3 regions of the Leisingera thetidis genome follow, and region 3 is predicted to be linked to each of the others. Evidence: riboswitches for the same ligand, from Rfam matches in the RefSeq annotation. Region 3 holds a riboswitch; each other region holds the start of a gene.

Region 1 (10,070 bases), 510 kb from region 3:
TTCTCGATCAGCTCCCGCAACTGGGCAACCGGCATTGCGCCCTCGATGATGAAGGCGTCCTTGTTGGCATCGGCCATGCAGTCAGACAGCCCGTCCACAAGGTCCGCATAGGGTTCAAGGATCAGTGAGGCAGCCAGTTCCTGCCCCTCCAGGCCCAAGGCTGTCTCGCTCCAGCGGATCAGCCGGTCCCAAGGATGGTCGTTGAGCAGATCGTCTGCCGCCGTCCAAGCGGCCAGGGCCTCAAGATCCTTGTGAAGGCTTGCCAGCTTTTCAATCTGCGCTGGGTGTTCCGAATGCCAGCGCGCGGCCGACAGTTCGCTCCGCCGCAGCATCCGGCGGAAACAGGCGGCTTCCTGCGCGCTGGCGGTTTCAACCGAGCGCACCCGGGCAATCGCCTCTTCCCGTGCCGCAATCCAGTTGTTGAACAGCACCGGGTGGTTGACGATATAGGGCGCCATCCCGAGGCCGGTGGAATTGCCGATCCCCAGCCGCCGCGCCGTTTCCGGCGCCAGCGGCACGGCGTTTTTGCCGCCTTTGGCGCGGGCCATGTGCTCGACCAGATCGCGGACAAAGGCGCGGGTCAGGTAGACCGACAGCATCTCGGCCTGGAACGGCGCGCTGAGTTCGGGGCGGTCGGCAATCGCTTCGCGGTCGGCGGCGCCCAGCTTGCCGGAGCCGTAGACGGCGGTTGTGCGCATCAGGTAACCGACGGCCTCCACCTGCGCCGGGTCGGGCTGCTGCCCCTGCGACAGCGCCTCGACAAAATGCGCCCACAGCCGCACCGAGCGGTTGGCGCGGGAGACCGACAGGGATTTGTCATTGACCCGGCCCGCCTCCTGATAGGGCACGTTTTTCGACAGGCGCTCAATGTCGGCATCCGTTGGCACCCCGTCGAACAGGGTGAAGGTCGCATCCCAGGCGGTGGCAATCACCCGGTCCGACCGCATTTCCGGCGGCAGATCGTGGGCAAAGGCGATCAGGGAATAGGTCCGCGCGGGGCCGGTGGCGGTATAGACCGCCACGCCGACGCCGTTGCAATCGATATCGAACTTGGGGCGCGCAAAGCTCCAGTTTTCCCGGGCCATGCGCCGTGTCAGCACCCGCATGAAGCTGAGGCGGCACTGGTGCAGGGAGCCGAGCCGGCTGAGGCGCATCACCTGCGCCGGGTCTCGTCGTGATATCGTTGTCTGCGCGGTTGTTTCCATGACCTATCCCTTTGGGCCAAAGTTTTCGGCAAAGAACCGGTACCAGTTCCCGCCCATGATGCCGCTCACCTCGTCATCGTTCATGCCCGTCGCGCGAAGGCCCTCTTCGATGTTTCCAAAGTCGCGGTTGTCCTTGAACCAGCTGGGCATTTCCGGGAAGCCCGGAGCGGCGGCTGATCCTTCGCCGTAATCGATTTCCTTGCTCCAGCGGCCGACCCGCATCCATTCGACGACGCTGTCGGGCTGGTCCTGGCAGAGATCGGTGCCAATGCCCAAGTGCTCCACCCCGTATTTGTCGGCGGTGCGGGCGATCATCCCGCAGAAGCTTTCAAGCGTGCAGTTGGACTTGTCCTTGAGGTGATGCGGATAAACCGAGAAGCCCAGCATGCCGCCGTGGCCGGTCACCGCGCGGATCACATCGTCCTTCTTGTTGCGCAGGGCGGGCGACCATTCATGCGGGTTGGCATGGGTGATGGCGATGGGGCGGCTGGAGATCTCCGCCGCCTCGATGGTGGAGCGGTCGGCGGAATGGCTCATGTCGACCACCAGGCCGACGCGGTTCATCTCCTTGATGACCTGCTTGCCCATCCGGGTCAGCCCCATGTCCTCGGCCTCGTAACAGCCCGTGGCCAGCAGCGACTGGTTGTTGTAGGTGAGCTGCATGAAGCGCGCACCAAGGGTGTGCAGGATCTCGACCAGGCCGATGTCGTCCTCCATCGGCGACGGGTTCTGGAAGCCGAAGAACACCGCAGTGCGCCCCGTTTCCCGCGCCGTGTCGATGTCGGAGGCCCACTGCCCCTTCATTATCAGGTCCGGGTACTGCTCGAACCAGCGGTTCCACTTCTCGAAGTTCAGAACCGTCTCGCGGAAGTTCTCGTGGTAGGCGATGGTGACCTGGATCGCGTCCACGCCGCCTTCCCGCAGCTGGCGGAAGATTTTCTCTGACCAGTTGGCATATTGCAGGCAATCGATACGGTATCCGGTCATTCAAGCACCTCGGTTTTCAAAGTCCAGCACCCGGCCTTCAGGCAGCGGGCAGGAAGCGCCCGCCTCAGGGGAAACGAGGAGGACGGGCGCTTCCGCAAACTGGCAGGCCGGTATCCGGCGCTGCCAAGGTTTCACTCTCAGACCGGCTTGCCGGCGCTGATGTAGGCGGTCTTGACGGTGGTGTAGAACTCCGCCGCCGCCTTGCCCTGCTCGCGCGGGCCATAGGAGCTGTCGCCGCGGCCGCCGAAAGGCACGTGGTAGTCGGTGCCTGCGGTCGGCAGGTTGACGGTGACGACACCGGTGCGCGCGTTGCGGCGGAAATGGGTGGCGCGGGCGAGCGAAGTGGTCACGATGCCCGAGGTCAGGCCGAAGTTGGTGTCGTTCACCACGCTCAGCGCCTCGTCGTAGCTGCCGACCTTGATCACGCTGGTCAGCGGCGCGAACATTTCCTCGCGATTGATGCGCATGTCGTTGGTGGTGTTCAGGAACACGCCCGGCGACATGTAGAAGCCCTCGTGCGGCATCTCCAGGCGCTGGCCGCCGCAGGCCAGCTCGGCGCCTTCGGATTTACCCAGATCGGCATAGGCCAGGTTCTCGTTCAGCTGCTGCTCGCTGACCACTGGCCCCATCTGCACGCCCGCTTCCAGCGCGTGGCCCACTTTCATGGCCTGTGCCCCGGCGACAAGCTTGTCGACAAAGGCATCGTGAACGGCCGCGTGGACCACGAGCCGGGAGGAAGCGGTGCATTTCTGGCCGGTGCCGCCGAAGGCGCCGCCCAGCGCCAGGGTGACGGCCAGGTCCAGGTCGGCGTCGTCCATCACCGCCAGCGCGTTCTTGGAGCCCATCTCCATCTGCACTTTGGTCAGGTTCTGGATCGCCGCGGCGGCGATGCCCTTGCCCACCGGCACCGAGCCGGTGAAGGAGATCGCGTTCACCTTGGGGCTTTCGACCAGGCGCTGGCCGATCGAGCGGCCCGAGCCCATGACCAGCGAGAACAGGCCTTTGGGAATGTCCTGGCGTGCGATGATTTCGGTCAGGGCCACGGCAGAGGCCGGGGTGATGTTGGCGGGCTTCCAGACCACGGCGTTGCCGTAGCACAGCGCCGGCGCGATTTTCCACGAAGCGGTGGCGGTCGGGAAATTCCAGGGGGAGATGATGGCGACCACACCCACCGCCTCGCGGCGCACGTCCACCTCGATATCGGGGCGCACGGAGTCGGCGTTTTCACCGATCTGGCGCAGGCATTCGGCGGCGTAATAGGTGAAGAACTGGCCGGCGCGGTAGACTTCGCCCTTGCCCTCGGCCAGCGGCTTGCCTTCTTCGCGCGACAGCAGCGTGCCCAGCTCCTCGGCTCGGGCCATCAGCTCGTTGCCGATGTTCATCAGAACCGCCTGCTTGCGCTCCAGCCCGTAAGCCGCCCATTCCCGCTGTGCAACCTGCGCCTGGTCCAGCGTTGCCTCCAGCTGATCGGCGCTGGCCTGGGCAAACATGCCGACCAGATCGCTCAGATCCGACGGGTTGCGGTTTTCGATTTCGCTTTCGCCAGCCAGCCATTCGCCGGCAATCAGGTTCAATTTGGTCACGGTTCGGCCCCAGATGCTGAATTTCGGATTTACAGCAGGATGGACTTCGCGCCTTCCATCAGTCAAACTCAATTAACTGAACGCAACTTCAATATTATTGAAATCATGGCCCTGAAGATCGAAATGCTGCGCACCTTCTGCACCGTGGCGCAGACCGGGAACCTGTCAGAGGCGGCAAACCGGCTGGGCCGGACTCAGTCGGCTGTTTCCATGACGCTGAAACAGATGGAGGAGCATCTGGGCAAGAAGCTGTTCGAGGGCGAGCGCAAGAACCAGCTGTCGCCGCTGGGGGAGCAAGTCTTTGACCTGGCCCAGAAACAGGTGCGCCAGTTCGATCAGACGGTGCAGAGCATCGAGATGGCGGCAGAGGCGCTCCACGGTCTGATCCGCATCGTCTCGGTGCCGTCGGTGGCTGCGCTGGTGTTCCCGCCGGTGCTGGAGCACATGACAGCCAGCTATCCCGGCATAAAGGTCGAACTGCGCGACACCGACACCCAGCAGGTGCTGGATGCGCTGGCCGAGGGAAAGGCCGACATCGGCATTGCCTCGGGCTATCATCCGCTGAACGGGGTGAAGGCGGTGCCGCTGTTCGAGGACCGGTTCGGGCTGGTCTGCTCCACCGGCCACCCGCTGATGCAGCAGGCCGGCCCGCCCGTCATTGCCGACATCATCGGCCCCGCCTTTGTCCGCAACGCCCTGTGCGGCCTGATCCGGAACGCGCATTTCGTCGAGGCCAGCGGCACGGCGGATGTAACGATCCACAACACCCATTCGCTGATCACCATGGTGCGGACCGGCAAATGGGTGACGGTGCTGCCGGAAACCGTGGCCCGGTTCATGCCCGACTCGACGGCGTTCCGTCCGATTGCCGACCTGCCGGACAAGCGCGAGGTCTACCTCTACCAGCGCGAACGCTCGCGCTTTGCCGCGCTGACCGAAGACTGCTGCGCCTTCATCCGCTCCAGCGGCCTGTTCAGCAACCTGGCCGGCTGAACGGATCCTAAGGCGGCAGCGGCGCCGCCGCTTGGCGGGCGGCCTCAGGCCAGGTGGAAGGACAGGAACGGATCGGCCCCGTCGCCGTCCCGCAGCCAGCGCGCCCGGATCCCGAAGAACTCCGAAACCGTCTCCGGCCGCAGCGCCTGCTGCGGCGTGCCCAGCGCCACCAGACGCCCCCGCGACAGCACCGCGACCCGGTCGCAGGTCATGGCCTGGTTGAGGTCATGCAGGGCCACCACCGTGGTCACCTTCAGGTTCCGGATGCAGTCCAGGATCGACAGCTGATGCTGAATGTCCAGATGGTTCGTCGGCTCGTCCAGCAATAGCAGCCCGGGCCGCTGCGCCAGAGCGCGGGCGATGTGCAGCCGCTGCCGCTCGCCGCCGGAGAGGGTCGCCCATTCGCGCTGCTCAAAGCCCTCCATGTCGACCGTCCGCAGCGCCTTGTCCACATGCAGGCTGTCCTCGCCGCTCCAGGGCCGCAGCGCCGACAGCCAGGGGGTGCGGCCCAGTTCCACCACCGACCGGGCGGTGATGCGCTCGGCGGTATCGGCCTGCTGCTCGACAATCGCCACCCGCTGGGCGATCTGGCGGCGCTTCAGCCGGGCCAGCGGCTGATCCGCCAGCAGCACCTCGCCCTCCGACGGGCGTGCCAGTCCGGCCAGCAGCCGCATCAGCGTCGACTTGCCGGAGCCGTTTGGCCCCACCAGCGCCAGCGTCTCGCCCGGCTGCACCGCCAGCGACACATCCGACAGCAGCAGCTTGCCGCGCACCGCATAGGACAGGCTGCGGGCTTCGATCCTCATCGCGCGGTCCTCTGCCCGCGCACCAGGATGACGGCGAAGGCCGGCGCGCCGATCAAGGCGGTAACCACCCCGATCGGCAGCACCTGGCCGGGGATGATGATGCGGGAGACAATGTCGGCGCCGATCAGGAACACCGCCCCGGTCAGGGCGGCGGCCGGCATCAGCCTGCGGTGGCCGGGACCGACCAGAAAGCGCGCCGCGTGGGGGATCACCAGGCCGACAAAGCCGATCGAGCCGACGATCGATACCATCACCGCGGTCATCAGCGCGGTGGCAAAGATCAGCACCACCTGCACCCGCCGCACCGGGATGCCCAGCGCCGCGGCGGAATCGGTGCCGAAGGTGAAGGCATCCAGCGCCCGCGCATGGAACCGGCAGATCACCCAGCCCGCCAGCGCCAGCGGCACCGCCAGCCACACGTCCGGCCAGCGCACGCCGCTGAGGTTGCCCATCAGCCAGAACATGATGCCGCGGGCCTGATCGGCATTGGCGGACTTGGCGATGATGAAGGCGGTCAGCGCGTTGAACAGCTGCGAGCCGGCGATGCCCGCCAGCACGATCTGCGCCGCCGCCGCCCGGCTGCCCCCTGCCCCGGCGGCGCGCGCCAGCAAAGCGACAAAGCCGAAGGCCAGCAGCGCCCCGTTGAAGGCGCCAAAAGACAGCGACAGAGCCCCGCCGCCAAGCCCGGCAATGGTGACAGCCACCGCCCCGGTGGAGGCGCCGGCCGAAATTCCAAGAATGTAAGGATCGGCCAGCGCATTGCGCAGCAGGGCCTGCAGCACCACCCCGGTCACCGCCAGCGCCGCACCGCAGGCCCCCGCCACCAGTGCCCGCGGCAGCCGGTAGCTCCAGATGATGCCCTGGTCCACCGGGTCCACCGGCAGCCCCGCTCCGGCCAGTTTGTTGGCCAGAACCGACAGGACAAGGTCAGGCGCAAGCGCGGTTTCCCCGATCATTGCGCCCGCCAGAACCGCCGCAGCCAACACCGGCAGGGCCAGACAGACGCCCCTGACGCCCTGCCATGCAACTGCGGCGGCCGCGCTCATTCGCCGGCGCCGATCGCGCTGAGTTCAGCGGCCAGATCCTCCAGCGCCGGAATCGCCCGAATGGTGGCATCCATCGCCTGGGCGTCCATCACCACGATGCGGCCGTTCTTCACAGCATCCATCTGGCTGGCGACCGGGTCGGTGCGCAGGAACTCCAGCTTTTTCTCGTGGTCATCTGCGGCAAAGCGGCGGCGGTCCATGCGGGCAATCACGATCACCGTCGGGTTGGCCCTGGCGATGGTTTCCCAGCCGACGGTGGGCCATTCCTCGTCCGTTTCGATCACATTGCGCAGGCCCAGCTGCTGCATCATGTAGCCGGGCGCGCCTTTTTGGCCGGCCACAAACGGGTCACTCTCCAGTTCGGGCGACGAAAACCAGAACACGGCAGAGGCATCCTCCAGCGCAACCTCCTGCGCCTTGGCAACAGCCGCGGCTTCGCGCGCCTTGTAGCCGGCCACCAGTTCGGCGCCCTTTTCCGCTTCGCCGAAGATCGCTGCCAGTTCCTCGATGCCCTGATAGAGGCTGCCGGTGGTGAACATCTGCGTGCGGGTGCCGTCGCCGCCGGTGGTGTTGTCCTTGCCGACGCAATCGGCGGGCATCACATAGGTCGGGATGCCGAGGTCATGGAACTGCTCGCGCTTGGCAACGATGCCTTCGGGTCCGACGTGCCATTCGTATTGCGCCGCCACCAGGCCGGGGCGCTTGGCCACCACGCTTTCAAAGCTCGGGTCGTTGTCGGCCAGCCGTTCGACCTTGGCGTTCACGTCTGCATATTCCGGCAGCACGTCGTTGAACCAGACCGAGGTGCCCAGCACCTTGTCGCCCAGCCCCAGCGCATAGAGCACTTCTGTGGCAGCCTGGCCAACCGTCACGGAGGACGCCGCAGGCGCCTCGAAGGTGACGGACTGGCCGCAGTTTTCGATGGTCAGCGGAAAGCTTTCGCCGGCAGCCGCAGCCTGGGCCGCGAGAGTGAAGGACAGGCCGATCAGGCCGGAACGCAGGAACATGACTTTCGATCTCCATGTGTCAATGACCGGAGAACGGGTGAAAGGGCATTGACCGGTGAGGCGAGGCGGACAACCGGGGCCTTCCGCCTGTGCAGCCGAGCCGGGTCCGGCAGCGGTGGCACGTTTTCATCGGCAACCTCCCCGGACAACCCCGCCCGGTGTGTTTCGGTTTTGCCGGCAGGTCTCCTGACTGGCGGGTCACTGTCTGTCCCGTCTTCCCAGACCGTTGCGGGCCAGTGACACGATGGGACAGCTCTCGCCGCCTACAGTTGCGGGGGCAGTTCCGTTTGGCGCCCGAAAGCACCGCGGATTCCCTCTTAGCCCTTGCGGGACCGGTAGAGCGCGGGTAGCGCATCAATTCCGCTGCGGCAAGAAAAAGTTATGCTGCTCCGGGAAATCTCCGCAAACAGCGCATCTGCGCCGCGGCAAGGACGCCGCCCGGGCGCAGCTGGAGCCGCCGCGTCAAATGCCGGTGCTGCATAGCCGCCGCGGCTGCCGTCCGGGGCGCAGTTCTGCGCCGGAGAAATATTGATTTTCCTCAGATGATCTCATCTTCATCAAACATCGGATCATCCTCCAGCTGCGTGCTGAGGTCCTCTACCGTGTCCCCGGCCCTCTCAAAGGAACGGATGCTGCCCAGATTGAACACGGCGTCCCCCTCGTTCACCACCGGCATCATCGCGCGGCCGACTATAAGCCCGTCGAAAGGCGCCAGGATTTCCTGGTCCTCCTCCCCAAAGGGGTCGGAAACGGATCCCATCAGCTCCCCCTGCCGGACCAGCCCGCCATCGGCTTTGTACACTCTGAGGAGGCCGCCCATTGGCGCCCGCAGCCATTTGCTGGAAGAACAGAACTGCGGCGGTGTCTTGGGTTTGGAAATGCCTTTGGCCGGCAGCATCCCCATGTGCCGCATTACCCGCAGGATGCCGGCCAGCCCGGCCCTGACCGACAACTCGTCAAAGCGCAGCCCCTCGCCCGCCTCATACAGAAGGACATCCTTGCCCATCTCCATGGCCGCGCTGCGCAGGGAACCTTCGCGAAGAGCGGACCGCATCACGATGGGCGGGCCGAAGACTCCGGCGAGGTCCCGGGCGCGCGGGTTGCCGGGCGGGATGCGGATCTGCGGAAAGTTCGTCCGATGGATCGCCGCCGAGTGCAAATCGATCCCGAGATCCGACCGGGCGACAATTTCGGTCATAAACAAATGCGCCAGACGCGACGCCAGCGATCCATGCTCGCTGCCGGGAAACACCCGGTTGAGATCCCGCCTGTCAGGCAGATAGCGGGACCTGCTGATGAAGCCGAAGGCGTTGACAATCGGCACCGCGATCAGAGTGCCCTTGAGCACCGCCAGGTTCGGCGTCCGCAGCAGCCGGCGCACGATTTCCACACCGATCACTTCGTTGCCATGCACGCCGCCGCTGACAAAAATCACCGGCCCGTCCCGACGGCCATGCACGACATGCGCCGACATGGTGACCGGCGTGTGATCGGACAGGACACTGACCGGAAGGTCGACGGTAAGCCGGGATCCCGGCGCCACCTCGGCGTGGCCGATGGTGAAGGGCGGACGCGCCTTCATGCCGTTACCCTTTGCCCTTGGTTTTGGTGGCCCCGGTCTTGGCATGTTTTTCCAGGAATTCGATCATCTTGCCGGCGATATCCAGGCCGGTGGCGTTTTCCACCCCTTCCAGGCCGGGGGACGAGTTGACCTCCATGACCACCGCGCCGTGATTGGCCCGCAGCATGTCGACGCCGCAGGCGTTCAGCCCCATGGTCTTGGCCGCGCGGACGGCGGTGGCGCGCTCCTCCGGCGTCAGCTTGACAATCTGGGCCGACCCGCCGCGGTGCAGGTTGGAGCGGAAATCGCCTTCGGCCCCGGTGCGCTTCATCGCGGCAACCACCTTGCCGCCGATGACAATCGCCCGGATATCGGTGCCGCCGGATTCCTTGATGAATTCCTGCAGCAGGATGTTGACCCCGGCGCCGCGGAACGCCTCGACCACCGATTTTGCCGAACGGTCGGTATCGGCCAGCACCACGCCGATGCCCTGCGTGCCTTCCAGCAGCTTGATCACAATCGGCGCGCCGCCGGCGAGTTTGAGCACCTCTTCGGTCTGCTTGGGGTCGTGCGCGAAGGTGGTGACCGGCAGCCCGACGCCATCGCGGGACAACAGCTGCATCGAGCGCAGCTTGTCCCGCGACCGCCCGATGGCGACGCTTTCATTCAGCGGGTAGACCCCCATCATTTCGAACTGGCGCAGCACCGCGGTGCCGTAGAAGGTGACCGATGCCCCGATCCGCGGGATCACGGCGTTATAGCCTGTCAGTTTCTCACCGTTGTAATAGATCTCGGGCCGCCGGGTTGCGATGTTCATGTAGCAGCGCAGCGTGTCGATGATGTCGAGCTGGTGGCCGCGCTCCTCTGCGGCGGCTTTCAGAC
Region 2 (10,070 bases), 110 kb from region 3:
CCCAGCGCGCACTGGTCCAGTTCTGCAGCGCCGTGCCAAGCCGCGCGGCGAGATCCTTGGGAGCCTGGGCGGAGGGGGTGAATTCGATCCGCCCGGGCTGGTAGGAGACCAGGCGCACGCCGCCCTCGACCTCGACCAGCAGTTTCACGTCGCGGTTGGTGCGGATCAGCTCGACCACATGTTCGAAACTCGGGTAGCGGGCCAGCGCGGAGCTGACTTGCGGCGCCAGAGCCGCCACGGTGCCGCCACCGCCATGCGCCACGGGCGCGCCGCCGCCGGGCCCGCCCTGGCCGCCATAGCTGCCTTGGGCATTGCCGCCGCCTGAGCTCCCAAGGGCCGGAGCGCCCATGCCCTGCATCGGCACGCCGCCGCCCGGGCCCTGGCCCGGGGGCGGCGGCGGGGTGTCCTGCAGCTTGCGGATCAGTTCCTCGGGCGAGGGCAGATCGGCCACATGGGTGAGGCGGATCACCGCCATCTCAGCCGCCATCATCGCGTTCGGCGCGGCAGCCACTTCCTCCAGCGCCTTCAGCAGCATCTGCCACATCCGGGTGAGGACGCGCATCGCCAGCCGCTCGGCCATCGCCTGGCCGCGGGCGCGCTCGTCGGGGCTGACGGTGGGGTCCTCGGCGGCATCGGGGGTGATCTTCACCACCGAGACCCAATGGGTGATTTCAGCCAGATCGCGCAGCACCGCCAGCGGGTCGGCGCCCTCGGCATACTGGCCGGATAGTTCGGTCAGCGCCGCCGCCGCATCGCCGCGCAGGATCATGTCCATCAGGTCCAGTACCCGGCCGCGGTCCGCGAGGCCCAGCATGGCGCGGACCTGATCCGCCGTCGTCTCGCCCGCACCGTGGGAAATCGCCTGATCCAGCAGCGAGGTGGCATCGCGGGCGGAGCCTTCGGCAGCGCGGGTGATCAGCGCCAGCGCGTCTTCGGCAATCTCTGCGCCTTCCGCCGTGGCGATCCTGCGCAGCAGGGCAATCATCACCTCCGGCTCGATCCGGCGCAGATCGAAGCGCTGGCAGCGCGACAGCACCGTCACCGGCACCTTGCGGATCTCGGTGGTGGCAAAGATGAACTTCACATGCGCGGGCGGCTCCTCCAGCGTCTTCAAGAGCGCGTTGAAGGCGCTGGTCGACAGCATGTGGACTTCGTCGATGATGTAGATCTTGTAGCGGGCCGAGGCGGCGCGGTACTGCACGCTGTCGATGATCTCGCGGATGTCGTTCACGCCGGTGCGCGAGGCTGCGTCCATTTCCATCACGTCGACATGGCGGCCCTCCATGATCGCCACGCAATGCTCGCACTGGCCGCAAGGATCGGTGGTCGGGCCGCCCTGGCCATCGGCGCCGACGCAGTTCATGCCCTTGGCAATAATCCGCGCGGTGGTGGTCTTGCCGGTGCCGCGGATGCCGGTCATGATGAAGGCCTGCGCGATGCGGTCGGCGGCAAAGGCATTTTTCAGCGTCCGCACCATGGCGTCCTGGCCGACCAGATCGGCAAAGGTCTCGGGCCGGTACTTGCGGGCCAGAACCTGGTATTTGGAGGGGCCGGTGCCGCCGGGTGTGCCGCTGGGGATGTCGTTCATGATGTCTCGTGCCGGATTCGGGATGCGGAGCGCCCGCGTTCCGCGCAGGGTATTGAAGCGCGCCGCATTCGTCCACCGCAGAAGGCGGCAATCCTGAGGCCGCAAAAGGGCTTTGGGATTGCGCGGTTAGAAGCTAGTCTGCGCAGACGGGGAGATGCGGGGGCATGCAGGAACGCAGCGGCTGAGGAGGCGGTATGCGAACTGACGAAACCTCGAAGCCTGCCGCGCAGGACGGCGCGGCGCAGGCTGGCCTGATCATCCATGCGCTGTCGGCCGGCGGCGGCATTCTGGCGCTGTGCCGGCTGCCCGGCGGGGCGGGCGATTACCGGGGCGACCTGATCCAGATCTATCAGTGGAAACCGGGGCTGGTGCTCTCGATGACCACGGCCGAGGAGCATGACGCCGCGGGGGTGCCGCGGCTGGGGATCGATATTCAAAGCATGGCCTGCCGCTGGCTGCATCTGCCGGTGCCGGATTTCCAGGTGCCGCCGCCCGCGGTGGCGGCGAAATGGCCCGCCGCCAGCCAGTCGGCACGGCAGGCGCTGGGCGGCGGCGGCCGGGTGCTGGTGCATTGCCGTGGCGGCTGCGGGCGGTCGGGCATGGCGGTGCTGCGGCTGATGATCGAATGCGGCGAGGATCCGGCGCAAGCGCTGGCGCGGCTGCGGACGGTGCGGCCCTGCGCAGTGGAGACTGACGGGCAATTGCAGTGGGCCTGTGCGGCGCAGTAGGCAGGCCGGGCCGCCACGCAAGCCAGGAACGCAATCGCCCGGCTCTCAGAGCTTGCGTGATTTCGGTTTCACAGCGCCATCATCTGTTCCGCCTGCCGCGCTTCGGCGGTTTTCGGCAGCGCCTCCATCAGCGCGCAGGGGCGGGCGTCCAGTTTCGAGGCCGCAAAGCCGGTGCCGCCGCGGCTGAGGATGGCATCGGCAAAGCGGTCCAGCCCTTCGCGCGGGGCCTCTCCACCCACGCCGCAATACAGCCGGATCCGGTCATGGCTGGCGGCAAACTGCGCCGGGCAGGTGCGCGGGCAGCCGTCCAGCGCGGTGGTGCCGGTGATCTCGAAATCCTCCTGGGTCAGCGGTTTGGCCCTGGTCATCGCCTCGGCCAGCTTGGCGATCATCCGTTCCGCCGCAGGGCAGGGGCGCCCCAAATACTTGCAATCCGTTGCCGCATAGAAATGCGTCTGGTCCGTCCAAATCATATCTGCGCCCTCCGCGCGTGGCGCGGGGGTCTGGCGGACAAGAGACCGGATGAATGACGGAAAGCCTCCGCCGCAGCCATCAGACCCTGTCCGGACACCCCGCCCGGTTTCGAGTTTCACTTCCGATGGCAGGTCTCCTGACTTGCGGGTCGTCGCTTTCCCGATCCTTCCCGGCCTTTTTGCGGGCCAGTGGCTCTATCGGGGTCGCTCGCCGCTTACAGTTGCGGGGGCAGCCGCGGAATTGGCCTGCTTGCGTGCAGGCCGCACCGTGTTCCCTTTTCATCCCGGACACAAGATTCTGTGGCGCGGGAACCATCGCCACCAGCGGTAGCGGCTGGCGCCCCGAGTCGTCAATCGTTTTTCTGCAACTGCATTGGTGCGTGCATCTGCCGGTGCAGCCCCCGGATCACATCCGAGTCGCGCCGCACCCGCGCCAGCTGCCAGCCGCCCTGCAGCAGGACATAGAAGTTTTCGGCGGCGGCGCGGGCCGCGTCCTGCGGCAGGCCCAGGCGCTCGGCATGGCGGGCAGTGGCCGCGATCCAGCCCTCGAACAGCTCCGCGGCGTGCCGGTGAAAGGCCTCGTTTTCGGGTCCTGCGAACAGGGTGGCAGAGACCGGGCAGCCGCTCCATCTGCCTTGCTTGTCGAACAGCTTGGCCAGTTTGTAGCAGACCGTCTTGGCGCCTTCGGGAAAGCTAGGGGCCGGGTTGAAGGCGGCGTCGATCAGCTCCAGCATCTGATCCGAGGCCCAAGCCGCCGCGGCCAGCGCGAGGTCGGATTTGCCATTCGGGAAATGGTGGTAAAGCGAGCCCTTCGGCGCCGCGGCAGCGGCCAGCAGCTCTGCCAGGCCGGTGCCGGTATAGCCCTTGTCGCGGAACAGGCGGGCCGCGGCGCGGATCAGCCGGTCCCGGGTCGGAGGCAGGCTGTCCTGATGCGGGCTGGCTGTCGTCACGTCAGTCATGGCGGCAGCTTGACAGCATTGGACCAAATGGTCCAGTCAGGGATTAGACCGATTGGTCTAGGAGGCCGCCATGCTGGACAGACACGCAGAACATACCGCCGGTATCCGGGAGCAGGAGCTGCGCTTTGCCTCCGGGGACGGGGAGCTGGCCGGGCGGCTGTACCAGCCGGCCGGGACGGCAAAGGCGGCGGTGGTGCTGAACGGCGCAACCGGGGTGCCGCAGCGCTTTTACCGGCATTTCGCGCGCTGGCTGGCGGCAGAGCGGCAGATCGCCTGCCTGACCTATGACTACCGGGATTTCGGAGACTCGGCGCAGGGCCATCCGCGCCGCTCCAAGGTTACAATGGCCGAGTGGGCGCTGGTGGATCAGCCGGCCGCCCGGGCCGAGATGCGGCGGCACTGCGCGGGCGTGCCGTTGTGGGTGATCGGCCATTCGCTGGGGGCGATGCTGATGCCCCTGCAGGATGGTCTTGAGGACGTCGCCCGCATGATCGTGGTTGCGGGCGGCTTGGTGCATCACCACGATCATCCCTGGCCCTACCGAGCGCTGGCGCTGGCTTTCTGGTTCGGCCATGTGCCGCTGGCGGCCGGTGCCCTGGGCTATCTGCCCGGGCGCGCGGTGGGGTTCGGGGCCGATTTGCCCGCCGGGGTCTACTGGCAATGGCGGCGCTGGTGCACCACCCGGGGCAGCTACCTGCCGGACACCGGCCGCAGCCTGCCGCGCCCCCGCTGGGCCGAAAGCGGCATTCCGGTGGATCTGTTTGCGATCGCGGATGATGACGTTGTGCCGCCACCTGCCGTGTGGCGCCTGGGCGAGGTTTTCGGCGGGGTGCCGCAGCGGCGTACGGTGCTGGTGCCGAACCGGTCGGGCCTGCAGGCGATTGGCCATCTCGGCGCCTTTGCCCCGGCCAATGCCAGCCTGTGGCCCGGTCTGATTCCGCAGATCTGATGCGCAGCCGGTCAGGCGGTGCGGTTCAGCCGTTCCTCGGTGATCTTGGCATATTCCGCCAGCCGCAGCTTGAACCGGCGGGTAAGGTTGCTGCGCGCCAGTTTCAGCGATTGCACCAGCAGGCGGCCGGTCAGGGTCGTGGGCGACAGTGTCAGCTGCACCGACATGCGGGTCCGTTGCGGCGACAGCGCCAGCAATTCAACCTCCATCCGGCCGTCGATGCCGCTGCCGCCGCCGGTCAGGATCATTCCGGTGACCGGCGTGTAAGATGCCAGCGCCAGCCGGATGTCGCGCTGCTTGCCGCGGAAGCTGAAGGCCAGGTCCCACGCCAGGCCTTTTTCCGGACTGGCAGGATCGCCGATGCGCTGCAGCTCGATGCCGCGCCGCAAGGCGGAGCGCTCCAGCAGCTCGAAATCGCTGATCGCGCCGAACACACCGGCAATCGGGGCTTCGATATCTTCTTTGCTTAGAAATTCCATGCTCGCCTGCCTCAGTTGCGCCGCCTGGCTGCCACGCCTTTTGCGGCAATATGCGCTCTAGTCCAGCGTGTCCGCAAGCCAGTTCTTGAGCAGAAAATGGGCAATTGCCCCCTCGCGCGAGGGTTTCATCACCGGGTGGCCGCCTCCGAAGACGGTCATCATCTCCTCCCGGCTGACCCACAGCGCGTCTTCGATTTCATTCGGATCGATGCTGATTTCCCGGCTGAGAGCAATGCCTGCGCAGCCGAACATCAGCGACATCGGAAAGGCCCAGGGCTGGCTCGACAGGTAGCTGACGGCGCCGACCCGGACGCCGGTTTCCTCAAAGGTCTCGCGGCGCACGGCGGCCTCCAGCGTCTCGCCCGGCTCGACGAAGCCCGCCAGCAGCGAGTACATGCCCTCGGGCCAGCCGGGAGAGCGGCCCATCAGCACCGAATCGCCGTGCGTAATCAGCATGATGACAACCGGGTCGGTGCGCGGGAAATGCGGCGCCTTGCAGGACGGGCACAGCCGCTGCCAGCCCGCCTGGGCCATGTCGCTGGGCGCGCCGCAGCAGGCGCAGAACCGGTGGCTGCGGTGCCAGGACAGCAGCGCCTTGGCGGTGGCCGCCAGTTCCGCTTCCAGCGGAGTGAGGCGGGCCATCACCCGGCGCAGCTCGGCAAAGACATGGGCTTCCGGCAGGCCGGGGTGCCGCTGTTCGCTGGCATCGGCAAAGCTGTTGAGAGCATCCCGGTCCAGGTCTTCCGGCTGCCAGTCACTGAGGTCGCAGGCAAAGCAGGGGGCGCCGTCCGGGTCCAGCCCGAGGAACAGCGCGGCGTCCCTGCGGCCCGCGGCCAGCGGATGCACCGGGTCCGTCCATGCCAGGCCGCAGGGGGGATCCGTCTCCGCCCCGCGTCTGGTCAGCGGCTTGCCGCGCCAGACAAGCAGCACTTGGGCCTGCGGGCTGTTCCAGGCCGCGTCCAGGGCCGCCGCATCATTGCGCAGATGCGCGGCGCGCTCCAGTCCGCCGCCGCCGAAAGTCACCTGTTCTGCGCGTTTCATCGCGGCTCTCCTCTGACTGGCGGCGCGGCGGCCGCACGCAACGGGTGGAACTGGGGCATCCTTGACAGTGTGCCGCAGGGGTTTCCAGCAATCGCCGGTGATCCGTTCTTGCCTGTCACTGCGCCGCCACACCCGCAGCGCGGCCAGTGCTGCAGAATACGGCGGGCCAGGCCTCTGCGGCGGCGGGACCGGGAAAAATGAGCAAGCTGCAAAAAGGTTTCTTTGCAAATCGTTAAAACGCTGATTCAAATGACTCCGGGACAGAAATGGCGCTGGAAGGCGCTGCAGGGAGCACGCAGGCAGTGTCAGCAGGAACTGGAACATGGTGACCGGGGCGGGAGCCCCTGATGCCCCGGCCACCGGGCTGCTGCAGATTCTGGCGACCACCGACCTGCACTGCAATCTGCTGAGCCATGATTACTATGCCGACCAGCCGGATCCGGCCATCGGCCTGTCGCGTGTGGCCAGCCTGATCGCCAGCGCACGGGCGGAAGCGGCCCGGCAGGGCGCGGCCAGTATCCTGGTGGACAATGGCGACAGCTTTCAGGGCTCGCCGCTGGGGGACATCATTCCCGGGGCCGCGGGGCCGCATCCGCTGGCGCGCGCTTTTCAGGTTCTGGAATATGATGCCGCCGGCCTTGGCAACCACGACTTCGATTTCGGGCTTGCAGCGCTGGCGGGGGTCGTCAGGGACATGCCTTGTCCGGTGCTGTGCTCCAACCTGACAGCGGTGCATCCGGGGCTTGAGCTGCCGTTCCTGCCGTCGGCAGTGCTGGAGCGGCAGATCCCGGGCCGGCCGGATTTGCCGCCGGTGCGGATCGGGGTGCTGTCGGTGCTGCCGCCGCAGACGCTGGTCTGGTGCGGCCAGCAGCTGCAGGCGCAGCTGGCGGCCGGCGGCATCGTCGGCACCGCAGCCGCCCAGGCGCGCCGGCTGCGGGCGGAGGGCTGCGATCTGGTGCTGGCGCTGGCCCATACCGGTGCGGGCAGCACGCCTGGCGCAGACTGCAGCGAAAACGCTCTGGTGCCGCTGGCGGCTCTCGCGGAAATCGACGCCGTGGTGGGCGGCCATACCCATCTGACGCTGCCGGACCCGGCGCTGGACTTTGCCAAGCCGGTGGTGATGCCGGGCGCGCATGGCTCGCATCTCGGGGTGATCAGCCTGGAGCTGGAGTATCGCGAGGCAGGCTGGCGGCCCGCGGGCGGCGGCGCCGGCCTGCGGCCGGTGGCGCAGAAAAGGCCCGCCGGGGCCGTGCCGCTGGCGGAAGAAGAGCCCGGCTTCCTGCGCGCGCTGGCGGCGGACCATGCCCGCACCCTGGAGCGGATGCGCCAGCCCGCCGGCCGCAGCCCGGTGGCGATGCATTCCTATTTCACCTTCTTTGCCCCGGACCGCAGCCTGGCACTGGTCGGCAGCGCCCAGGCCGCGGCGGTGCGGCCGCTGCTGCGGGACTGCGGGGCGGAAAGCCTGCCGCTGCTTGCCGCCGCGGCGCCTTGCAAATTCGGCGGCCGGTCGGGCCCGAAGTCCTACACCGATATTGCCGCCGGGGATCTTTGCGCCCGCAATATCGCCGATCTGCAGGTCTTTCCGAATGAGCTGCGGGTGATCATTGTCACCGGCGGCCAGCTGCGGGACTGGCTGGAAATGTCGGCAGGCCTGTTCAACCGGATCCCGCCGGGCAGCTGCGGGCAGCTGCTGGTCGATCCGCAGCGGGCGGGACATAATTTCGATGTGATCTTCGGAGTGAGCTACCAGATCGACGTGACCCAGCCGCCGCGGTTTTCAGCAGCGGGGGAGCGGATCAACCCTGATGCCCGGCGGATTTCGGCATTGTGCTGGAACGGCCGGCCGGTGGCGCCGGACCAGAGATTCGCGGTGGCCGCAAACAGCTACCGGGTCAGCGGCGGCGGCAGCTTCCGGATGCTGCGGGATGCCGAAGAGCTGCCGCTGCCGCGGCCGCCGATGCGGATCCGCGGAGCGGTGCGCGATTACATTTCCGGGCGCCTGCCTGCCGATCCGCTGGCACAGCTCCCCTATCCCTGGCAGCTGGCGCCGGTGCCGGCCGCCACCGCGGTTGCGGTCACGGGGCCTGGGGCGGAAGCCTATCTGGAGGAGCTGCCGGCCGGGCAGGCGGCAGTGCGCGGGTTGAACGGCAGCGGGTTTCTGGAACTGGACCTGCAGCTTTAGCCTGCACCCGGGGGCAAGCGGCGCGGTGCTCTTGCCAATCCGCCCGCCCGCCCTTATATCGGGATTCGAGAGGTTGGCGCGGGCAGGCGCCTCGCCAACCTGGTCAGGTCCGGAAGGAAGCAGCCACAACGAGCCCCGCTTGGGTCGATGTCCAGCCTCTCACTTAATTTCCCCTAAATGCTGATGCGGGCCGCCGTTTTCATTCGATGAAAACGGCCAGGAAAAATCGATTTTTCCTGGCCGGAATTCGTGCCGAATTCCGGCGCGCTCAGAACCGGCCGTTGTCTGCCGGGTAGACGCCGAGGATTTCCACATTGGTGGTGAAGTAGTTCAGCTCATCCATCGCCAGCTGCACGTTGGCGTCCTCCGGGTGGCCTTCGATATCGGCATAGAACTGGGTGGCGGTGAAGGAGCCGTCGACCATGTAGCTTTCCAGCTTGGTCATGTTGATGCCATTGGTGGCAAAGCCGCCCATGGCCTTGTAGAGCGCCGCCGGGATGTTGCGCACCTGGAACACAAAGCTGGTGATCATGTTATGGGCGCCGCGGCGGGTAAAGTCCGGTTCCTGCGCCATGATCAGGAAGCGGGTGGTGTTGTCGCCATTGTCCTCGATATGCCGGGCCAGCACTTCGAGCCCGTAGATCTCCGCCGCCAGCTCGCTCGCCAGCGCCGCGGAGTGTTTGTCGCCGGCCTCTGCCACATCGCGGGCGGCGCGGGCATTGTCGGGGCTGACGCGGCCGCGAATGCCGTGCTCGCGCAGGAAGGTAGCGCATTGCGGCAGCAGCACCAGATGCGAATGCGCCTCGCGGATGTCTTCCAGTTTGGCCCCCGGCACCCCCAGCACATTGATGTGCACCCGCACAAAGGCTTCGTCGATGATGTGCAGCCCGCTGTGGGGCAGCAGGCGGTGGCTGTCTGCCACCCTGCCATAGGTGGAATTTTCGACCGGCAGCATTGCCTGCTCTGCCCCGCCCGAGCGCACGGCTTCCAGAATGTCCTCGAAGGTGCGGCAGGGCAGCACCTCCATGCCGGGACGCGCGATGCGGCAGGCCTCGTGGCTGTAGGAGCCCAGCTCCCCCTGAATGGCGATCTTGCGGGTCATGGGTGTGTTTCCGGTGCAAAACTTCAACAAATGGGCGTTTCGTCGCGTTGTCTATACCTTGCCACTTTGAAGGGGAAGCCTTAGACACCCCGTCAGACAGCTAAATGGACTCGCGATCATGTTTGACACGATGACCCTCACCAAAGCGACCGCAGGCGTCTGCGGCGCGTTCCTGGTTCTCCTTCTGGGCAAATGGGGCGCAGAAGCACTGTATCACATGGACAGCCACGGTGAGGCGTCCTATGTGATCGAAGTTGCCGCCGCCGAGGACGCCGGCAGCGACGAGCCGGAAGTCAGCTTCGAAGAGCTGATGGCCTCCGCCGATGCCGCCAAGGGCGCCAAGGTTTTCAAGAAATGCTCCGCCTGCCACAAGCTGGAAGATGGCGCCAATGCCACCGGCCCGTATCTGTACGGCGTTGTCGGCCGCGACATCGCAGCGGCACCCGGGTTCGGCTATTCCGGCGCTCTGACCGGCCTGGACGGCGACTGGACCCCGGAAGCGCTGGACGCGTTCCTGGCCAAGCCGTCGGCCTATGCGTCGGGCACCACCATGTCGTTCTCCGGCCTGA
Region 3 (10,070 bases):
GACCGCCTGGGTCCAGCGGTGCGGCTTGGGGCTGAGGGTTTCATACGCCACCGGGCGCACGCCTGCGAGGGTTTCGATGCGCAGCCCGCCGCGGCTGGTCACCTGCATCAGCCCGGGGTATTGCTGCGGCGCCGGGTCGCCCGCCACGTGATGGAACTCGGCAATCGCCCCGAAGGACCCCATGTTCCAGCCGCAGTCCTCCTGCATCAGCGCGGCCTTCAGTACCTGTTGAAGCTCAGGCATGTGCTGCCCTCCTGTTGGTTGTTTTCCATTCCAAGGCGCCGGTGTGGACGGCCTGGTAAACGGCGCGGCCGATCGCCTCGCCGGTGGCGGTGTGCAGCCCGGCATAGGCGTTCGGGCCGGCCGGGGCGGCCACGGCAACGCAATCGGTGCCGGTGCCGGTTGCGGCGCCCGCGGGCAGAGTGATGCCGGCCTCCATCACCGCGGCGGTGCGGGCCTGGACCGCGATGCTCATCGCTTCGGTCAGGCCGCCGCAGGTCAGCCCCTGCGACAGGCGCAGGGCAACATTGATGGTGCCCCAGCTGCGGCCGGCATAATCCATCCGGCTGCCGATCCGTTCGGCATTCGACAGGCCCACGGTGGCAACCGCATGGGCGCTGATGCCCTCCACCGTGGCCTCGGCTTCGCAATAGCGGCGCACATCGCGCGAGGTGAGGAAGGCCACCGCATCCGCGCCGCCGCGCGCGGCAAGCTCCCTTGCGAACCAGGCGCCAACATCCAGGTCCGGCGGCAGGTCGCTGTTCCTGACCTCACGCCACAGGATCCGGCTTGCGGCGACCAGGCCGGGACGGTTCACCGCCCAGCTCAGCACCTGCATCTCCGCGCCGAGATCAAACTCGATCCAGGGCCGCTCCAGGGTGATACCGCCCATCACAGCACCTCCAGCGGCTGGAAGACGGCGCCTTGCGCCGTGGCTTCATGCCAGACCGAGATGCCGAAGGCGCGGGCCATCAGCGCCGGTGTCAGCACTTCGGCGGGCGGCCCGTCAGCCAGAATGCCGCCTTCGGCCAGCAGGATCAGCCGGGTGCAGTGGCGCGCCGCCAGCCCCAGGTCGTGCAGCGACACCAGCGCCGCACGGCCTTCGCGGGCAAGGGCGGCAAAGACCTCCATGGCGGAGATCTGATGCGCGGGATCCAGCCCGGCAGCCGGCTCATCCGCCATCAGGAGCGGCGTGTCCTGCGCCAGTGCGCGGGCGATCAGGGCGCGGGCCTGCTCGCCGCCGGACAGGCGCGAGGCGGCACGCTGGCGGAACGGCTCCAGCCCCATGCGGGCGATGGCCTGATCCACCCGTGCCTGATCGCCCGGCGGCAGCCGCAGCCCCCGCGGCAGATGCGGCAGGCGGCCAAGCGCCACCAGCCGCTCCACCGGAACCGGCCAGGCGATCTCGCGCGACTGCGGCATCCAGGCGGCGGCCCGGGCGCGGTCTGCGGCCGTCATTTCCGCCAGCGAGCTGCGGCCCCGCGACGGGATCAGCCCCAGCGCCGCGCGCATCAGGCTGCTTTTCCCCGCTCCGTTCGGGCCCAGCAGGCCAACAAACTCGCCTGCCCGGATGTCAAAGGACACATCGCGGAGCACCGGGCGGTTCCGCAGGGTGACCGAGAGGTTTCCGACCGAAAGCACGCTCATGCCAGTCCTTTCCGCGTCTTGCAGATGAGATGCAGGAACAGGGGGGCGCCGACCAAGGCGGTGACCACCCCGAGCTTCAGGTCCCGCGACGGCAGGATCAGCCGCACCGCGATGTCGGCCAGCTGCAGCATGATGGCGCCGCCCAGTGCCGAGGCCCACAGCAGGCGCGACGGCTGGCCGCCGGCCAGGGGGCGCAGGATATGCGGCACCACCAGGCCGATAAAGCCGATGGCGCCGGCCACCGCCGTGGCGCCGCCGACCACGCTGGCCGTCCCGACCACCAGCAGCAGCCGCAGCCGGTTCAGGTTCAACCCCATGGTCCGGGCCGCATCCTCGCCCAGGGTCAGCGCATCCAGCCCCCGCGCCAGCATCAGCAGGATGGCGCCGCCGCTCAGCGCAAAGGGCAGCAGCAGCCAGACATGCAGCATCGAGCGGTCGGCCAGCGAACCCATCATCCAGAACACGATCTCATTGGCGGCAAAGGGGTTGGGCGAGAGATTCAGCACCAGCGAGGTGAGCGCCGCCGCCATCGCCGAGACCGCAATCCCCGCCAGGATCAGCGTCAGCGAGCCGCCCTGCGGCCCGGCCAGCGCCATCACCAGAAACACGCCTGCCAAGGCCCCCGCCAGTGCCGCCAGCGGCAGCCCCAGCGCGGCGGTGGCCGCCAGCCCGGTATTGATCGCCAGCACCGCCCCCAGCGCCGCCGAGGAAGACACCCCGATCAGCCCCGGTTCCGCCAGCGGGTTGCGCAGGTAGCCCTGCATGGCGGCCCCGGCCAGCCCCAGCCCTGCGCCGATGATCACCGCCAGCAGCGCCCGCGGCAGGCGGATTTCGCGCATCACCAGGGTCAGCGGGCCGTAACTCTCGTCAAACAGCGCGGCCAGGCTGGCGCCGATGCCCGCATCGGCCGGCCCGACGGCGAGCGAGACCGGAAACAGCACCAGAACCGCGGTGGCAAGGGTCAGCATCAGCCGGGTCATTCCGGGTCCTTTCGTTCCAGATAAATGCGGCGTTGCTCCGCCAGCGCCGCCACCGCCCGCAGGACATGCGGGGTGCCGCAGACCCAGTCGGCATCGCGGATCCGCCCGGCACCGCTGCGCGCCGCCAGACGGCGCACCGCCGGATGCAGCAGGATCTCCTCGCTGCGCGAGCCGCGCGGATAGGGCGAGGTGCCGATCAGAAGATCGGGATCCGCCATCGCCAGCAGTTCCAGCGGCAGATGGCCGGAGTGCGCATAGCCCAGCTCATCCGCGATGTTGCGCAGCCCCGCCGCCTGCAGGATCCGGCCCGCCAGGGTCAGGCTGCCGGAGGTGAACCTGTTGGCGGCATAAAGCGCGGCGCGCGGCGCCGCCGGCCCGGTGTTCTGCAGCGCGGCCAGCCGCTGGTCATAGTCCGCCAGCAGCCGGCGGGCGGCCGCCTCGCGGCCCAGGGCCTCACCCATCTGCAGGATCCGCGCCCGCACATCCTGCAGCGAGCGGGCGGGCTGGAACACCGCCACCGGCACGCCAAGGCGGCGCAGCATGTCGGTGGTGGCCGGGGTGGAATACGCACCGGCAATCACCAGATCCGGCTGCAGGAGATAGATCTCCTCGGCCAGCCCGTGATTGACGGGATAGGCCAAGGCCTCCTTTGCCATGGCCGAGGCACGGGCATCCCGCGCGATATAGGACACCGAGGCCAGCTGGCCGGGGCCCGCCAGCATCATCGCCAGCTGGTCGGCGCAAAGGTTCATGGTGACCACGCGCGACGGCCCGGCACAGGCGGCGGCGGCGGCCCAGAGGAGGGCAAGGGCTATGCCGGGCAGACGGAGCATGGATCAGAACGAGGCTCTGACGCCAACATAGGCCGCACGGCCGCGCTTGGCGTAGCCCCAGACGTCCGCGTAGTCCTCGTCGAACAGGTTGGTGACGCGCCCGGTCAGCACCACGTTATCCGTCAGCTCATACTGGGCCGCCACATTCACGGTGGTGTAGTCCGGCAGCTCGGCGGTGGCAAAGGCGCCGAAGAACTGGCTGTCCCAGTTGCCTGCCACATGGCGGATATCGGCAGCAACCGAGCCGCGGCCGTTGAAGGTGTCAAGCGTGGCGCTCAGCAGCAACTCATGCTCCGGGCGGCGGATCTCGACCGAGCCATTGGGGTTGGTGGCGTCCAGATAGGTGTAGGAGAGGCGCAGATCGAGGGCATCGGTGGCGTCCAGGCTGGCCGCCAGCTCGACACCCTTGCGGTCGCTGCCGCCGGCCTGGTTGCGGTAGGAGAACGTGGTTGCATTCACCATGTAGCTCTCGATCTCGCCCGTCAGCGTCTCATCGAAATAGGTTGCGTCAACCCGCCCGCGCCCCTGCAGCAACGGTACCTCAACCCCGAAATCGAAGCTGCGGTTTTCCTCAGGCTGCAAGTCCGGGTTGCCAAGGTAGGTGGTGGCGCCAAAGGTGCTGTTGGCGAACAGCTCAAAGTAGGAGGGGTTCACGATGCCGGTGCCGGCCGAGCTGTGCAGGCGCACGCCGCTGCCTGCGAAGGTATAGGAGGCGCTGGCGGTCCAGCTGGTCGCGTCTTCGAAGACGCTGTTGCTGTCGTGGCGCACCCCCAGCTGCAGGTCCAGGCCATTGGCAAAGCTGCCGCGGTATTCCAGGGCAATCGACTTGGTTTCGCGCACAAAGGCCGGGTTGGAGCTGCTGGAATCCTCTTCCCATTCCAGCATTGCGTTCAGCAGATGCTCCGCCTTGTCTGCGGGCTGCCCGTCCAGGCCGAAGCTCAGCAGGTACTTCGCCGCTTCGGTCCTGGTCTCGGTCGGGGTGCCGCCGTTGAGGGAGCGGTCAAAGTCCGTGCGCTCCAGCGACAGCCGGTGCGTCAGGCGGCCGCCCAGAGTGTCCAGCTCGCCATAGACCTGGGCCAGCTGCTCATCGCGGTCACTGAATTGCGCCGGATCGTCCACGACATAGCTGGCCGCATCCGCCGCGGTGAAAGACGTGCTGTCGCTGTCATAGCGCTCATCCGAGGAGCGGAAGTTGAAGCCGAGCTTCAGCCGGCCGGTGGCCAGAAAATCGCCCTTCAGCTGCAGGGTATTGCGGCGGATGCCGTCTTCTTCGCCGCCGTCGCCGGAAGCGTCAAAGCCGTCGTCGTTATCATGGGCGAAGCTGAAGGCGATACCACCGCGTCCGGTCCGCGACGAAACCCGCGCCGAGGCGCGGTAACCGTCGGTGCCGGCCTCGGCGCTGCCGCCGTATTCGGTGCCGATGCCGCCGGTCTTGGTGATGATGTTGATCACGCCGGCGGAGGCGTTGGAGCCGTAGAACACCGACTGCGGGCCGCGCAGCACCTCGATGCGCTCGATATTGGCGGTGTCCAGGCCGGAGAGGAAGTATTCGCTGTCACCGCCCGAGGCCTCGACGCCGTCGATCAGGATCAGCGTGTGGTTGGCTTCGGCGCCGCGGATGCGGACCTGGGTGAAGCTGTCGCCGGAGCCGCTCACCATCAGGCCGGGAACCGAGCGCAGCGCGTCCTGAACGGTGCTGATGCCGCGGTCTTCGATCTCTTCGCTGGTCAGGACCGAGACGGCGCGGCCGTATTTCTGCGCCTCGACCGGGGTGAAGCCGCCGGAGACGATGATTTCGCCCAGATCGGTGATCTCCGCGTCCTGGGCGGTTGCGATGGCGGGGACGGCGGCCAGGGCGGCGGCCAGTGAGGCGATCGGGGACAGGGTTGCCTTGCGCATATTCCATTCCTCCCGGCCCGCGCAGCACGCACAGGCCAAGCGGCTGCCCGGGGCGGGCAGCATGTTCGAATTTGGGTCTTTGAAAGGCATTGCCCCCGCAGACGGTGAAAACTGCCACCACTACGGAAATCCGTTATCTGCGGCGCGCCCCGCACCGGGATAGGGTGATCATCCTGGCAGGTCTCCTGACTCGCGGGTCGAGGCGTTGCCGCGCCTTCCCGCCCCTGGGGGCAGTGGCATATCGCAGCATTGCTCTCCGCTCACAGTTGCGGGGGCAGTCACGGATTTGGCGCCTTTTGGCTACACCGCACCGTGTTCCCTATTAACCGGGTGGTTTCCCAGCCGGACCAGAATGGCCGCGACTTAGGCAAATCGGACCGGCTCTGTCAAGACCGGGGATGAGCAGGGGCACCGCAGCCGGCGGCGGGCGGGAGCGCGGCGGCGGCCGCCCCGGAGCGGGCCAAGCGGGCGGCATGCCCCGAAAGCGGACCGTGCGGAGGCACCGGAACAGGCGGAGGCACCGGCTCAGGCGCAAGAACTTGCTGCACCGCTTTCCTGCCGTTTTCCTGCGCAGCCTTGCGGCGGCTGCCAGCCGCCTTCAGCCTGTTTGCTGGCGCTGTTTCATGGACTCGATCCAGGGCGGTGCAACGGACGGTGCGCCGAACAGAAAGCCCTGCAGGCAGTCGACGCCGTTTTCAACAAGGAATTCAGCATCTTCCCGGCTTTCCACCGATTCCGCGACAATGAACATGTCAAACTGCTTGGCAATCCCGACCAGGGCCCGGACAACCGCCTGGTTGTCGTGGTTGGCGTGAATACCGCGCACAAACTGGCCGTCGATCTTGACCGCGTCAAAGAAGAACTGGCGGAAATGGCCGATCGCGGTGGTGCCGGCGCCGAAATTGTCGAGCGCAAAGGCAATCCCGTGCTGCTGCATCCGGCCGGTGAAATCAGTGACCAGCTCCGGTGCCGCCATGGCCGACGCCTCGGTGATTTCCAGCACCAGCCGCTCGCCCAGGGCGGGGTCGCGTTTCAGGAAGCTTGCCAGCACCCGGGTCCAGCGCTGATAGCCGATGGAGCGGGCCGACATGTTGACGGACAGCCGGATATGCGGGGATTTTTCCAGCGCCCGCAACCCGTGCTGCAGCGCCAGGCAGTCCAGTTCGCGGCCGATTTCCTTGTCCTCGACCACATGCATGAACTCGCGGGCGGGAATCACCCGCCCGGTCGGGTCCAGCACCCGGATGTATCCTTCGTAAAAGGCGACGCCATGCGGTGCCATTGCCTGCATGACGGGCTGGTAGGCCAGCACGGTCTGATCGTGCCGCACCGCTTCGGCCACCATATCCAGCGTCGACCGGTCGCGGCCGGCCACTGCCGCGTTCAGCGGGTTTTCGGAGCCTTCGGGCAGATCTGCAAGGGGGTGTTGTCTGTTCATGTGCTGCTGCGGCCCTGTTCCGGCAAAGTTGTGACACAGTATGATCCTTGCCGCAGCTTCAGGCAAAAGGGTTGAGGCGGAATTAAAGATCGCATTTGAATGATTTGCCTCGGGCGCCCCGGCCTCAGCCGCCGAAGCCGGGGGTGCCGGCGTCTTCGGGGTGGCGCGCCAGATGGCCGGCCTTGATCCGGGCCGAGGTCCCGCGGCTGCCGTCATGGCTGTAGCCGGGCGGCGCAAAGGCATAGAGCAGCCGCTGTTTCCAGCTCAGCCCGGGCTGGGCCATGTCCTTGAAAAGAGCCGCCCATTCATGAAAGGCCACCCGCAGCGGGTTGAAGGTGGCGATGTTGTGCACCAGGCCGAAATCGGGCCGGTCGTGGTCCTGTTCCGGCACGAAGGTGCCGAACATCCGGTCCCAGATGATGAACACGCCGGCATAGTTGCAATCCAGATAGCGCGGGTTCCTGCCGTGGTGGGCGCGGTGGTGGCTGGGGGTGTTCATCACCGCCTCGAACCAGCGCGGCAGCCGGGTGATCGCCTCGGTGTGGATCCAGAACTGGTAGATCAGGTTGAGGCCGCCGCAGAACAGCACCAGCGCCGGGTGGAAGCCCAGCAGCACCATCGGCGCCTTCACCGCCATCATGAAGGTGAAGGTGCCGGTCCAGGTCTGCCGCAGCGCGGTGGTCAGGTTGTAATGCTGGCTGGAATGGTGATTCACGTGCGACGCCCAGACCCAGCGCACCCGGTGGCCGAACCGGTGCACCCAGTAGTAGCGCAGATCATCCAGCACGAAACACGCCGGCACCGCCCAGAGCGAGGTGCCCATGTCCAAGGGCGTGATCTGCCACAGCATCATCAGGAAACCCCAGGCGAGAAAGCCCAGCAGCAGACCCTCCGCGACGCTGCCCGCGCCCATGATGAGCGAGGTCACGGCATCGCGGGTTTCATACCGCCCGCCGCGCCGCGTCAGGGCAATCCACAGGAACTCGGCCAGGATCGCGGCGATGAAGAACGGCACCGCCAGCTGGGTCGCGTCAGGGTAGGAAACCGGTCCGCTCATGCGGCCTCCGCCGCGGTTGCGATCCGGGCCAGCCATGCCCGGCGCTCGCCTTCCGGCAGGGTAAGGGAGAGGCCGGGGGCCGCGAAATCGTTGAAGTCGAACCGCAGCCCGGTGGCGGTCTCGCGGATCCTGCATCCGGACAGATGGCGGCCCGCGGTGCCGGCGCCGAAAGCCCAGAGCAGACCGGCGCCGCTGCCGGTCAGGACCAGCGCGGCCTGGCCGCTGGCGGCCGGCAGCACCCTGGCAGGGGGATCCTGGGGAAAGTGGCGCAGCCAGGTCGCGCGGGCGGTTTCAGGGCCCAGAACCATCTGCCGGGAGCACCCGGCCAGATGCAGCAGCGCGGCAATTGCGGATATCCCGCCCGCGACCAGGGCCAGCAGCAAGTCAAGCGGCATCACGTCCTCCCGCGGGCAGCTTGGCGGCCCGCGGGAAGGCTGTCAAAGGTGGCGTGGGGTCAAGCGCCGGGCGGCCCGCCGCCCGCCGCTAGCCCGCCATCGCAGCGGTGCGCGGCCGTGCCAGCACCTGGATCTGCACCACCCGTTCGACAAAGGGCACCAGCCCCTCCGGCCCGGAGGCGCGGTCCTTGAGGTGGATGCAGACATCCGGCCTGAGCGCGGCAATGATGCCGATGAGATCGCCGCGGATCTGGTCATCCAGCCCGGCCCCCATGATCACGCATTCGATGCGCGGCTCGTTTTCCAACTGGCGCACCACTTCCGGCTGGTCATGCGCGCCCAGCCATTGAATCGGCAGATGGTCAAGCTGCTCTGCGACATTGCCAATCACATGCGGCAGCTTGCCAATCAGTAACACAACAGGTTTCATTTCACTCTCCACCCTACAAGCGGGCGCCTCTTAGGGACGTCCCTCAAGAATGACGTAGCGCGAAATGAGCGGGGATCACGCCGGGATGAACTGCAGGGTGAGAGCGATGGCCGTCGGGCTAGGAACATCCAATATTGAAATGTGGTGGACATTCAATGTTGCCGGATGCTTTGTATTCGAAATGCAAACCTGAGTTGAAGGATGGATTGTTGAGCTTTTCTCATTTCAGTTCCAAACACGCGGTCAAAGCTGCCTGTGTAGTGACCTCAGCTGGCTTAGCGGCTTGCGCGCCACTGCCGGAGCCTGAGCCGCTTGTGCCAGCTCCTTTCCTCGAAGCGGACCGCCCTGCACCCAGAGGTAAAGCAACGCGCCAAGTGGCTTTCCGGTCAGATGAAAAGCGTTCCGGCTCTACTTCACCAGTCATTGCGTCGTGCAGGATCAAGGGCGCGGAATTTCAGGCCCGTTTTGAGACCCCTGCAACCTTGGCAATTCCAGTAGACGGTGAGGGGCGGGCTGCCATTGATTTGGTCAGCTGTAAATATGGCAATTTAGTAGCCGAATGGACGGGTATACCTGGCACTAAAACCCGCTGGGCTTCTGTCTGGTTTCCTGTCGTTGCAGCAAGTGACGGGAAAATTGAGAAAGGAGAGGCTATGTATTTATTTGGTGAAGATGAACAGGTGGACTTTGTGGTGTCATACGGCGGCTACATCGGCGCCATTAACGGCAAAGAGCCATAGGCCAGTCGAATCTGTAAAAACAGTTGCGGTTTAAGGCCTTAAGATCACATTGCGCTGCATAATTGCGGATCCCAAGGACCTATGGGAGTCCGCAGGGCATGGCGTCATCACCCCTCAGCCTCGCCGATCATCGCCTTGATGATCGCCTTGGCGCTGTCCGAATTCCACTCGGCATCGCCCAGCAGCCGCGCCACCTCGTTGCCGTCGCGGTCCAGGAGCACCGTGATCGGCAGGCCGATCACCGCCATCTCGCGGGCCAGCGCCTGTTTCGGGTCCTGGTGGCGGGGCAGGCTGGCAATACCGTTCTCGTCAAAGAATTTCCGGATGCCGGCGGGCGAATTGCGGCCGGTGGCGATGGTCAGCACCTGGAAATCATCGCCGCCGAACTCCTGCTGCAGCTCCTCCAGCTGCGGCATCTCCTTGCGGCAGGGGGCGCACCAGGTGGCCCAGAAGTTCAGCAGCACCACCTTGCCCTTGTAGTCGGCGAGGGTTGCGGTGCCCTGTTCGTCTTCCAGCTGGAAGGCGGCCGCGGACACATCCCGCGGCTCGGCATGCACCACCAGCTTCTTGAGCGAGCCGTCGCGCAGGGCCTCCAGCTGCGCCTGATCCGCGGCAAAGGCCGCATTTGCACCCAAGGTCAGGGCCATATAA

The links. Region 3 has a riboswitch for cobalamin ahead of OKQ63_RS15675 (TonB-dependent receptor plug domain-containing protein). Riboswitches for the same ligand answer to the same signal wherever they lie in the genome.
Region 1: it holds a riboswitch for cobalamin, as region 3 does, so the genes downstream of both, OKQ63_RS13200 (ABC transporter substrate-binding protein) here and OKQ63_RS15675 (TonB-dependent receptor plug domain-containing protein) in region 3, are expected to answer to the same signal.
Region 2: it holds a riboswitch for cobalamin, as region 3 does, so the genes downstream of both, OKQ63_RS16280 (hypothetical protein) here and OKQ63_RS15675 (TonB-dependent receptor plug domain-containing protein) in region 3, are expected to answer to the same signal.

Annotation. Positions count from the first base shown of each region.
Region 1 covers NZ_CP109787.1:2,747,088-2,757,157, forward strand. Annotated here, with positions in the region: gene OKQ63_RS13170 (hypothetical protein) at 1-1,205, opposite strand, end outside; gene OKQ63_RS13175 (membrane dipeptidase) at 1,209-2,192, opposite strand; gene OKQ63_RS13180 (aldehyde dehydrogenase family protein) at 2,330-3,775, opposite strand; gene OKQ63_RS13185 (LysR family transcriptional regulator) at 3,881-4,768, shown strand; gene OKQ63_RS13190 (ABC transporter ATP-binding protein) at 4,813-5,574, opposite strand; gene OKQ63_RS13195 (FecCD family ABC transporter permease) at 5,571-6,620, opposite strand; gene OKQ63_RS13200 (ABC transporter substrate-binding protein) at 6,617-7,627, opposite strand; cobalamin riboswitch at 7,787-7,978, opposite strand; gene OKQ63_RS13205 (succinylglutamate desuccinylase/aspartoacylase family protein) at 8,166-9,209, opposite strand; gene rimK (30S ribosomal protein S6--L-glutamate ligase) at 9,214-10,070, opposite strand, start outside.
Region 2 covers NZ_CP109787.1:3,367,961-3,378,030, reverse strand. Annotated here, with positions in the region: gene OKQ63_RS16290 (DNA polymerase III subunit gamma/tau) at 1-1,588, opposite strand, end outside; gene OKQ63_RS16285 (protein-tyrosine phosphatase family protein) at 1,783-2,316, shown strand; gene OKQ63_RS16280 (hypothetical protein) at 2,385-2,789, opposite strand; cobalamin riboswitch at 2,900-3,121, opposite strand; gene OKQ63_RS16275 (TetR/AcrR family transcriptional regulator) at 3,140-3,748, opposite strand; gene OKQ63_RS16270 (alpha/beta hydrolase family protein) at 3,819-4,697, shown strand; gene OKQ63_RS16265 (SRPBCC family protein) at 4,709-5,176, opposite strand; gene nudC (NAD(+) diphosphatase) at 5,234-6,217, opposite strand; gene OKQ63_RS16255 (5'-nucleotidase C-terminal domain-containing protein) at 6,540-8,399, shown strand; RNA gene ffs (signal recognition particle sRNA small type) at 8,466-8,564, shown strand; gene OKQ63_RS16245 (prephenate dehydratase) at 8,668-9,501, opposite strand; gene OKQ63_RS16240 (c-type cytochrome) at 9,620-10,070, shown strand, end outside.
Region 3 covers NZ_CP109787.1:3,258,482-3,268,551, reverse strand. Annotated here, with positions in the region: gene OKQ63_RS15700 (DUF6925 family protein) at 1-243, opposite strand, end outside; gene OKQ63_RS15695 (adenosylcobinamide amidohydrolase) at 236-892, opposite strand; gene OKQ63_RS15690 (ABC transporter ATP-binding protein) at 892-1,647, opposite strand; gene OKQ63_RS15685 (FecCD family ABC transporter permease) at 1,644-2,627, opposite strand; gene OKQ63_RS15680 (ABC transporter substrate-binding protein) at 2,624-3,460, opposite strand; gene OKQ63_RS15675 (TonB-dependent receptor plug domain-containing protein) at 3,464-5,359, opposite strand; cobalamin riboswitch at 5,518-5,726, opposite strand; gene OKQ63_RS15670 (EAL domain-containing protein) at 5,958-6,797, opposite strand; gene OKQ63_RS15665 (sterol desaturase family protein) at 6,922-7,854, opposite strand; gene OKQ63_RS15660 (hypothetical protein) at 7,851-8,249, opposite strand; gene OKQ63_RS15655 (hypothetical protein) at 8,338-8,679, opposite strand; gene OKQ63_RS15650 (hypothetical protein) at 8,835-9,419, shown strand; gene OKQ63_RS15645 (TlpA disulfide reductase family protein) at 9,527-10,070, opposite strand, start outside.